2 regions of the Martelella soudanensis genome follow, and region 1 is predicted to be linked to the other one. Evidence: predicted binding sites of a transcription regulator. Region 1 holds the regulator's gene; the other holds the start of a gene.
The links. The regulator LexA, encoded in region 1, represses DNA repair genes until DNA is damaged. The targets are predictions, from matches to a motif close to TGTTCNNNNTGTGTTCNG.
Positions count from the first base shown of each region.

Region 2: the regulator LexA is predicted to act here: its motif matches at 3,793-3,810, upstream of HQ843_RS06360 (helicase-related protein).

Region 1 covers NZ_CP054861.1:4,024,246-4,029,654, forward strand. Annotated here, with positions in the region: gene HQ843_RS19325 (TRAP transporter substrate-binding protein) at 1-622, opposite strand, end outside; gene lexA (transcriptional repressor LexA) at 1,003-1,710, shown strand; gene HQ843_RS19335 (ComEC/Rec2 family competence protein) at 1,664-4,288, opposite strand; gene gltA (citrate synthase) at 4,530-5,409, shown strand, end outside.
Region 2 covers NZ_CP054861.1:1,320,718-1,326,126, reverse strand. Annotated here, with positions in the region: gene HQ843_RS06385 (DUF3291 domain-containing protein) at 117-644, shown strand; gene phaR (polyhydroxyalkanoate synthesis repressor PhaR) at 720-1,271, opposite strand; gene HQ843_RS06375 (acetyl-CoA C-acetyltransferase) at 1,473-2,654, shown strand; gene HQ843_RS06370 (hypothetical protein) at 2,796-2,981, opposite strand; gene HQ843_RS06365 (DUF3309 family protein) at 3,022-3,177, opposite strand; gene HQ843_RS06360 (helicase-related protein) at 4,049-5,409, shown strand, end outside.

The sequences.
Region 1 (5,409 bases):
ACTGCAGGGCGGTGTAGAGTTCGTTCCAGCTGATCGTAACGGTATTGGCGCCCCAGGCGCGGAACATCGCCAGCAGTCCCGGATTTTCCGGCACGCGCATCTTCATGCCCTTCATGTCGGCGACGCTGTGGATCGGCTTGTCCGCGTAGATATTGCGGAAACCGGCGCCTTCCGGCCAGGCCAGAACACGAAGTCCGGTCTTTTCAAGGACGGTTTCGGCAAGCGCATCGCCGAAGGGACCATCCATGACCTGCCAGGCCGTCAGACTGTCCGGGAAAACATATGGTATCTGCGTGACGGCCATTTCCGACACGAACGGCACAAGGATCGACGTATAGGCGCCGACCATCTGGATCACGCCGGTTTGCGCCGATTCAACCATCGCACGGGCGCCGCCGAGCGCTCCGTCCGGATAGACGTCAAGCGCAAGCTCGCCTTCGGAAGCGACGTCGAGATACTCCTTCATCGCGACAACGCAAGCCGTTCGCCCGGCGCCCGGCAGATGCAGGTCCGCCTCGGAACTGTGGCCGATCTTGATGACGATCGGCTCGGCGCTGGCAGCGCTGACCGTCGCACTAACCGTCATCGCCGCACCGAGCGCGAGTGCTGCAAATTTCTTCATGTAATTCCTCCCCGTCCCGTTTCCTCCTGATGGGCGGCGGCCCGCTTCGCCCTCCCGGCGTCTTGGCCACCATGCGCGACCTGGGACAAAAGGTCACTTTTGAAACTCTATTTTAAAAATCTTATGTTGTCGACAGCCTTGCAATCAAACCACGCACCAGAAATATCGAAAGCCCCAGGCGATGCGGGAGAACGACGAGCAGAATTTCGTTAAATGGGGGCCATGGCAAAACGCATGCGAGCGGACGCATTGTGTGGCGACAGGAGGCGCGAATTTCCGCGCGAGCCCGTTATTTTTGCCCCACTCCGGTTGCACTTGCGGAACACAGTAGGAACATGTATATTCGTTCTGGATTTGTTTCGAAGGACCAGGGGCAGGAAATGCTGACACGCAAACAACAGGAATTGCTGTTTTTCATTCATGAACGGATGAAAGAGACGGGCATTCCGCCCTCCTTCGATGAGATGAAGGAAGCGCTCGACCTCGCGTCGAAATCGGGCATTCACCGGTTGATCACGGCACTGGAGGAACGCGGTTTCATCCGTCGGCTTCCCAACCGCGCCCGGGCGCTAGAAATCCTGCGCATGCCGGACAGCACGATGGGTCAGCCGCCGCGCCGGGGTTTTTCGCCAAGCGTGATCGAAGGCTCCCTCGGCAAGAAACAGGAAGAGCCCAAGGCGCCGGTCGGCAACAATGACAGCGGCTCGACCGGCATACCGGTCATGGGGCGGATTGCTGCCGGCGTGCCGATTTCGGCCATTCAGGAAAACACCCATCAGATCACAGTGCCGGCGGAAATGCTTGGCGCGGGAGAACATTACGCGCTTGAGGTTCAGGGTGATTCGATGATCGACGCCGGGATCTTCGACGGCGATACCGTAATCATCCGCAATATCTCCACCGCCTCCCCCGGCGATATTGTCGTTGCGCTCGTCAATGACGAGGAAGCGACCCTGAAGCGGTTCCGCCGCAAGGGCGCATCGATCGCGCTGGAAGCGGCCAATCCGGCTTACGAGACCCGCATTTTCGCCGCAAGCCAGGTCAAGGTTCAGGGCAAGCTGGTCGGTCTGATCCGCCGCTACCACTGAAGGTAAGCGTCTCCGGAACCGTGATCACCGGCAGATATTCTCCGGAACGCCAGTCGTAGAGCCGGTGTCTGTTCCAAGGGCGATCGAGCGCTGTGACCGAGGTTTTGAGCGAAACGCTTGTCGGCCCGCACGAGGGCTGGCGGGCCTTTCTGGAGACAGCCTGGGGTGCGGTCCCCGCAGTGGCATCGCCGACTGTCACGGAGGCCGCAGCGCTTCGGTGACGTGCTTCCGCAGGCTCATTGTCCGCGTGCCAGGCTGTGTTTTGAGGCGACGCTGATGTGCCGCTGTCCGGGCGTTCGCGCGCAACCTCCGGCGACAGCGTGAATTGAAACGCGCCGCGCTGCCGGCGCATTGCCGGGGTGATGAGATAGGCGCCGGAGCGGCAGGTCTGAAAGCCGGGACGGTATCGACTGACGACGATATCGGCATTATCGCAGGCAAGTCCGGTGAAGGCCGGTCGTTCGACCGTCATGATTCGAAGCCCCGTAAAGACCGCATAGCACCATGCATCGTCCTCGCATCGGAAGATGCCGGGCCTCCGTTCGGCCTCGGCGATCGTTTTGAGTAACGTTTCGGCGGCTTGGGCCATATCCGGCGCATCCAGCCGGGCGAAGCGATCCTCCTCTTGCAACACCAGCGTGCTTTCCTCCACAGGTGGCGCCGTTTGCGATAGCGCAAGTGCGGTTTCCCATTGCTCGAACACGAAGGATGGCGGCCGTTTGGTGTTGAGCGCGGCGACCTCGCCGGCGACGATCGCAACGAGGTCGCCGTCGGCCGCCACCAGGATCTGGGGCGGCAACGGGGCGCGCGGCCAGGAAATCAGCGCGAAGGAGAGCGCCATCGGTATGACGCCAAGCAGCCGCAACCGTGTGCGCAACAGCACAAGCGGCAGGAATCCGACCAGGAAAAGAAGCAGAAATCCCGCTGGAGCGCGGCCTGTCGTGAACGCGCCGCCGAGGCCGTCGACCCATGTCGCGGCCTGCATCACCCAATCGAGCCCCCAGCCCATGACCGCCAGAAACGGGGCGTGAAGATTGAGCGGCATGGCAAGCAATGACAGCAGCCCGGCGGGCATGACAATAAAGGTCACCACCGGCATGGCAAGCAGGTTGCCCAAAAGCCCGTAGCCGGCAATGCGCGAGAAATGGTGGATGGCAAACGGCGTCGTCGACAGCCCCCCGATCAATGCGGTCAACACGATCCCGGAAAAGGCGATCCACAGCCAGCGGAGCGCGCCCCGGCGCGAGGCAAGGCCGCCCGCAGGCCTTCGCTGCCAGGCGCCATAGCCTGCAATCAGCGCAAGCGTTGCGGCAAACGACATCTGCATGCCCGGCCCCACCACCTCGGCGGGGGTCACGATCAGAATCACCAGCGCCGCCAGCGCGACATTGCGCAGGCTGATCGCCGGGCGGTCGAAGATCGCCGCCGCAAGCATCACCGCCAGCATGATGAAGGCGCGTTCGGCGGAAACCTGCATCCCGGAAATCAGCAGATAGAAAAGGGCCGCCGCGATCGCGGCGGCGGCGGCGATCTTTTTGGTCGAAACCGCCTCGGCCGCCCGCGGCGACATGGCCAGCAGCAGCCTGAGGCTCGAAAAGAAAATGCCGGCGGCGAGCGCCATGTGAAGGCCGGAAATGGCAATGATATGGGCAAGGCCGGCATTGCGCAGCGCATCGAGCATGTCATCGCTCAGCGCCCGGCGCTCGCCGGTGATGATCGCATTGGCGAAAGCGCCGGTATCGCCCTCAAGCACTGTCCGGATGCGCCCTGCAATGCCGTCTCGAATCCGCTCGATCGCCAATGCCGCCTCCGCGACCGGGCCCGGCGCGGGCGGGCGCCCGATATCTTTCGGCGGACCATAGAAGAAGCCCACCGCGCCGACCCCATCGAAATAGGACAGGAACCCGAAATCAACCAGACCGGGCATTACCGGCGCGGAAGGCGGCAGCAGGCGTCCGAGCCCCTGAATGTTGTGGCCAATCGGGACCGGCGGCAAATTGCCGCGGGCGACAAGCGTCACGCGCTCGGGCGGGCGGTGAATGACCGGGTCATCCGTTGCCGTCACCTTGACCACATAGCGCCAGCCGGTTTCCGTCGGCTCGCGGCTTTCGACAATGCCGGCGATATGTGTCGTCACGGGCGAATCGAGCATCACGGTGGCGCGTCGGCCGGTCTCTGTCGCGGCAAGCATGGCGCCGCACAGGAAAAGCGCGAGACCCGCGCTTGCAAGCCGCGGAAAGCCCTTTCCGTTTCGCAGCAAGACGGCCGCAACCACCGAAAGCCCGCAATAGAGCGCAAGGCCCGGCAATGCCGGGCTTTGGGAAAGCGAAAACCACCAGCATATCCCGGCCGCGAGAGCCACCGGAACCATGAGGAAGACCCGGCCGAAAGCCTGCTCCTCGCGCCACAAGGCGCCAAGGTTGAACAGCCCGGCCCGGCTGGCGTTGCGCCGGTCGAAATCCGCGTCTCCGGGACCTGTCGAACGCCGCCGCGTGAAGAGCGCGGGAAGCCGGGCGGCGCCGGCGCGCCGGGCTTCCGCCTTGTCGATCTCGCTCGTGCCAGCCCCGCTCCCGCGCATCCGCAATCGCCGCCCCACAACTTTTACATGTTGTGACCAATGCTAATCGATTGCAATGCAAGCGCTGGCCGCATAAGCAAAATTTTCCTTTTCTAAACCCCGAAAAACTTGCTAAACGCAGATATTACTCATCACCCGCCGCGCGGCTTCGTCGGCTTGGCAACACCCTGCCAATCCTATAGCTGATTAAAATCCCGATTGGCTTCGACAGCGCATCCGCGCCGGAAATTTGGAGGATAGGATGACGGAAACTGGAAAACTAAAACTCGACGGCCAGGAACTTGAGCTGTCGGTGGAAGAAGGCACGTTCGGGCCTAAAGTCCTCGACATCGGTTCGCTCTACAAGCAGTCGGGCATGTTCACCTACGATCCGGGTTTCACCTCGACGGCATCGTGCAAATCCAAGATCACCTATATCGACGGCGACAACGGCATCCTGCTGCATCGCGGCTACCCGATCGATCAACTCGCCGAAAACGCCGACTTCCTCGAAGTCTGCTATCTGCTGCTTTTCGGCGAACTGCCGACGGCCACGCAGAAAAAGGATTTCGACTTCCGTGTGACCCATCACACGATGATTCACGATCAACTCACGAGGCTCTTTACCGGTTTCCGCCGTGATGCCCATCCCATGGCCATCATCTGCGGCGCCGTTGGAGCCATGTCTGCCTTCTATCACGACTCGATCGACATCTCGGATCCCTACAAGCGCGAGATCGCCAGCATCCGCATGATCGCCAAGATCCCGACCATCGCGGCCATGGCCTACAAATACCACGTCGGCGAGCCCTTCGTTTATCCGCGCAACGACCTCGGCTATGCCGCCAATTTCCTGCATATGTGCTTCGCCACGCCCTGTGAGGAATACAAGGTCAACCCGATTCTTTCGCGCGCGCTCGACCGCATCTTCATCCTGCACGCCGACCATGAGCAGAACGCCTCGACCTCGACCGTGCGGCTTGCCGGCTCCTCGGGCGCCAACCCGTTCGCCTGCATCGCGGCCGGCATCGCCTGCCTTTGGGGTCCCGCACATGGCGGCGCCAACGAGGCGGCGCTCAACATGCTGCAGGAAATCGGTTCCGTCGATCGCATCCCGGAATTCATCAACCGCGCCAAGGATC
Region 2 (5,409 bases), 2.7 Mb from region 1:
GTCCGGTTTTCTCCGGGTCTGCTTTTTTGTATGTTTCAGGCAGCGAAAATATTGTGTTTCGCAGCAAGCACACGGTCGAAAGGCGACCCGAGGTCCGTAGTGAGGAACTGCGCACGATGCTTCTTGCACTTTATACTTTCGGACAGTTCATCAAGCCTGCCGATGACGAGGCCAATGACGGATTCCGGGATATTAATGACCCGATCTTCGGCATCGTCGATGTTGCCGAGGGTTTGATTGCGCGTTCCGGCTATGCATCAGATGCCGGGCCTCTTGCGTGGGGAGAGGAAGTCTATCCTCGGTTCTACGATGACCGTGGCGATGGATGGGCTCCGGCAACACTGTCGCTCTGGACGGATATCGAGGCGCTCTATGCCTTCACCTATTCCGGATTGCATGCCGAAGCAATTCGCCGTGGTCGGGAGTGGTTCAGACAGGGCGACTGGCCGCCGCTGGTGATGTGGTGGCACGCTGATGTCGAGCGTCGTCCGATCTGGGCCGAGGGTGTGGAGCGGTACGAATTTCTTCATGACCACGGCGCCTCGCCGTTCGCCTTCACCTTCAAAGAACCATTTGATCGTGATGGCAATCGCACAAACCTCGACAAGACGCGGGTCAGGGAATTGCGTAACGCCGCAAATTGATTGCCGTCTTCAAAAAACAGCTATCTGCATCTGAATGCGGGCCCGCGTTTCACCGAAACGTGAGCCCGCTTTTTCTCACATATTGTCGATACGGTCCTGCAGAACCCGCAACTGCCGCCTCAGATCGTCGAGGTCGCCGGCTGCCGCGTTGTGCATGCCGTCGAGGTCTTCCTCGTCTGCCGCGGCGCGGTAGCTGGTGGCGCCGAGACCGGCCTGACGCGCGGCCTCCTCCTTGCGGTAATATTCCCGCTTCAGCGGATTGGCGTAGAGCGCCTTGTCCATCTGCTCGCGCATATGGGTCTGCTGCTCGGAGAACGCCTTCATGGCGTTGTCGAGAAAGCCGGGCAGCATCGCCTGCATCTGGTCGCCGTAATAGCCGATGATCTCGCGCAGGAACGAAACCGGCAGGATCGCCTGATCGGATTTCGCCTCCTGTTCGAAGATGATCTGGGTCAGCACGGTGTGGGTGATGTCGTCGCCGGCCCTGGCGTCCTTGACGGTGAAATCCTCTCCTCTTTTCACCATGTCGGCCAGGTCTTCCAGCGTCACGTAACTGCTGGTGCCGGTATTGTAGAGCCGGCGGTTGGCGTATTTCTTGATGATGGTCGGTCCGTCGCTTACGGGCATTATGCCTCCTCCCCGCGATCTGTTTCCTCTTCCCGGCTCAGATGTAACCTTAAAAAACGCCCTGGTACAATGATTTTGTCGCAATGCAGCGATGGCGGCAATGCCGCCTGCCTCACCGGGAAAAGCGGCGGCGGCGGGCGGTTTGACTTCGCGGACCGGCTTCTGCACATTGCCGCTGTCGTGAATTGGGGAGAGAGTGAAATGTCCGGTTCGGCAATTGTTATTGCAGGCGCGGCGCGCACGCCCATCGGCGTTCTGGGCGGTGCGCTTTCGGGCGTGGCCGCCCATGAACTCGGCGCCGTCGCGATCGCCGAAGCGCTTTTCCGGGCGGGGGTTTCGCCGGCGGAGGTCGACGAGGCGATCCTCGGCCAGGTGCTGACCGCCGGCGCCGGCCAGAACCCCGCACGCCAGGCGGCGATGGCGGCCGGCATGCCGGCGGAAAAGACCGCGATCGTCATCAACCAGCTCTGCGGATCGGGGCTCCGGGCCGTCGCGCTCGGCATGCAGCAGATCCTTGCCGGCGATGCCGAAATCGTCGTGGCGGGCGGACAGGAATCGATGTCGCTGTCGCCGCATTGCGCCAATCTTCGCAGCGCAACGCGCATGGGCGATGCCACCATGGTCGACACCATGCTGAAGGACGGCCTGGTCGATGCGTTCTATGGCTATCATATGGGCATCACCGCGGAGAATATCGCCGAGCGCTGGGGCCTGACGCGGGCGATGCAGGATGACTATGCCGCCCGCTCGCAAAACCGCGCCGAGGCCGCCCGCGCCGCCGGTCGCTTCGCCGATGAGATCGTGCCGGTCACGGTCGCCGCGCGCAAATCCGAAACGGTGATCGACCAGGATGAAGGCATCCGCGAGGGCATGACGCCGGAAGGGCTGGAGCGGCTGCGGCCCGCCTTCATGGACGGCGGCAGCGTGACCGCCGGCAATGCCTCGGGCATCAATGACGGCGCGGCGGCGCTTGTGCTGATGGACGAAGCCAATGCGCAAAAGCGCGGGATCGAACCGTTGGCGCGGATCGTCTCATGGGCGACGGCCGGCGTCGATCCGCAGATCATGGGCACGGGCCCGATCCCGGCCTCGAAAAAGGCGCTGACGAAGGCCGGATGGCAGGTTGGCGATCTCGACCTGATCGAGGCCAACGAGGCGTTTGCGGCGCAGGCCTGCGCGGTCGTGCGCGACCTCGGGCTCGATCCCGAAAAGGTCAACGTCAATGGCGGGGCGATCGCGCTCGGCCACCCGATCGGCGCGTCCGGCGCGCGGGTGCTGACGACGCTGCTTTACGAAATGCGCCGCCGCGATGCGAAGAAGGGCCTTGCCACGCTCTGTATCGGCGGCGGCATGGGCATCGCCATGTGCGTGGAACGGCCCTGAAGGCAAAAAGAAGGCGTCGCACGTGGCGACGCCTGGATCGGCGAGCGTGGGGTGCTGCGAGCCGATCTTGACGCGACAGCCAGAGGCGCGCGCCGCTTTCGATGGCGCCGGCATACAAGACGCTGCCGGCGCGATCCTGTCTTACCTTGCGGTTGCCGCGCCAACGCCAGCGCCGATAAGGCCGCCGGCAACAGCACCGGTAGCATCGCCCGTCAAGGCGGCGCCGGTTGCCACGCCAAGGCCGCCGCCGATTGTGGCGTTGCGCTGCGTCGTCGAGCATGCAGCCAGCGGAAGAAGGATCGCGATGGCGAGAACGGTCTTTTTCATAAGTTCAGGTCTCCAATGTTCTTTGTCAGATATAGCCTGGTCAGATATAGCCTGCCAGCAGCAGGATTATGACGATCAGCAGCACGAGGCCGAGACCGCCCGACGGCCCATAGCCCCAGTTGGTGGAATGGCCCCAACGTGGCAGTGCGCCGATCAGAAGCAATATCAGAATAATAAGAAGAATGGTGCCCAACATATCTTTCCCTCTCCATTGGAATGGTCGGATAGTAAACGCGGGCTTGTCGAAATTTGTTCCCGCCCTGCGTTCCCGGCACGCTGGAAAAATGATTAACGGCGGCCGCCGCTGCCGGCGGCAACCGCCTGAAATCTATGGTTAACAAAACCTTATTCCGCCACATATAGCGGTGAACAAAACAGGAAAACCGGCAGGTAAGCGATTCGTCGCTGATTCGTTCCGGCTTTGGCCCGAAAGTTAACGGGCGCTGCTTTCGCGGGCATTCGCAAGCCTCTTCACCTTGAGAAGATAGGCCGTCGCGCGACCGGTCGAAAACCCGGTGGCAAGGCCGATGACGGCGTTGACGGTCAGCATGAAAGGCACGTTTTGAGCAAGCGCGGGAAAACCTCACGAATGGCAGCGGTTTGCAATTCACGCTTGGCCGGATGCGGCGCGATCTGGCGAACTGGCGCGTGCATGGCCTGCTCCTGCCTCGACGATCTGCGCCGGACGGGCCTGCTGGCGGGTTGAGGCATATGGTTAACGCCGGACCCGAATCCGGCCGTTCGCCGCATTCCCCCAAAAATCCGAATCCAGATGTGGACAGGGTGCCGCCATTTTTCGCAACATCTAGCCGTGAACAAATCAGGAAAACAGCAGAGTCAGCGATTCGTCTGTGATTCGTTCGCTTCTGTTCCAAATCTTAACGGGAGGGCATTTTCGCGGCTGAAATTGCGGGTTCCCCTTGCTTGTCGGGCGGGGGCAGGCCATCTATAGGAAAAGCGGCTGCCGCGGACTGACGGAGCCGTTTCGCGCAGCGAAGAAAGACCGTCGGGGGCGAGCGTTTGGCCCCGGCCACATGATTTGGGACCGGACATTGAATTCTGAAGCAATGATCTTGAGCGGACGCGGCGTCACCGCGATGCTCGGTCCGACCAATACCGGCAAAACCCATTTCGCGATCGAGCGCATGGTGGCGCATTCCTCCGGCGTGATCGGCCTGCCGTTGAGGCTGCTTGCCCGCGAGGTCTATGCCCGCATCGTCGAGCGCGTCGGCGTCAACAATGTCGCTCTGATCACCGGCGAGGAGAAGATTGCCCCGCCGAAAGCGCGCTTCAGCGTCTGCACCGTGGAGGCCATGCCGCGCGAGGCCGATGTCGCCTTCGTCGCGATCGACGAGGTCCAGCTTGCCGGCGATCTCGAGCGCGGACACATCTTCACCGACCGCATCCTGCACTTGCGCGGACGCGAGGAGACGCTGCTTCTAGGCTCGGCCACCATGCGCCCGATCCTGCAGAAACTGCTTCCGGGCATCTCCGTGGTCGAGCGGCCCCGGCTGTCGCAGCTTTTCTATGCCGGGCAGAAGCGGATCACCCGCCTGCCAAGGCGCTCGGCGGTCGTCGCCTTTTCCACCGAGGAGGTCTACGGGATCGCGGAACTGATCCGCCGCCAGCGCGGCGGCGCGGCCGTTGTGCTCGGCGCGCTCAGCCCGCGCACCCGCAACGCCCAGGTCGAACTCTACCAGAACGGCGATGTCGAATATCTGGTGGCGACCGACGCGATCGGCATGGGTCTCAACCTCGATGTCGACCATGTCGCCTTCGCCCAGGACCGCAAGTTCGACGGCCATCAATATCGCAACCTCAATCCCGGCGAGCTCGGCCAGATCGCCGGCCGCGCCGGGCGGCATATGCGCGACGGCACGTTCGGCGTGACCAGCCGGGTCGCCCCGTTCGACGATGAACTGGTGGACCGGCTGCAATCGCACCATTTCGATCCCGTCAGGGTGCTGCAATGGCGCTCCAAGGCGCTCGATTTCTCCTCGCTGCAAAGCCTGAAGGCAAGCCTTGACGACGTGCCGCGCGTGCAGGGACTGACGCGGGCGCTGCCTGCCGTCGACCAGCGCGCGCTTGAATTCCTGGCCCGCAATCCGGACGTCGCCGGCAAGGCGGACCGGCGCGCCCGGATCGAACTTCTCTGGGACGCCTGCGCGCTGCCGGATTACCGCCGGATCACGCCCGCCCAGCACGCCGAACTGATCGCCTCGCTCTATCTCGACCTTGTCGAGCGCGGCACGGTGGACGAGGATTTTCTCGCACAGCAGGTCCGGCATGCCGACCGAACCGACGGCGAAATCGATACTTTGTCGGCACGGATTGCCCAGATCAGAACATGGACTTATGTTTCGAACCGGCCCGGATGGCTTGCCGATCCGACACACTGGCAGGAAAAGACGCGGAAAATCGAGGATCG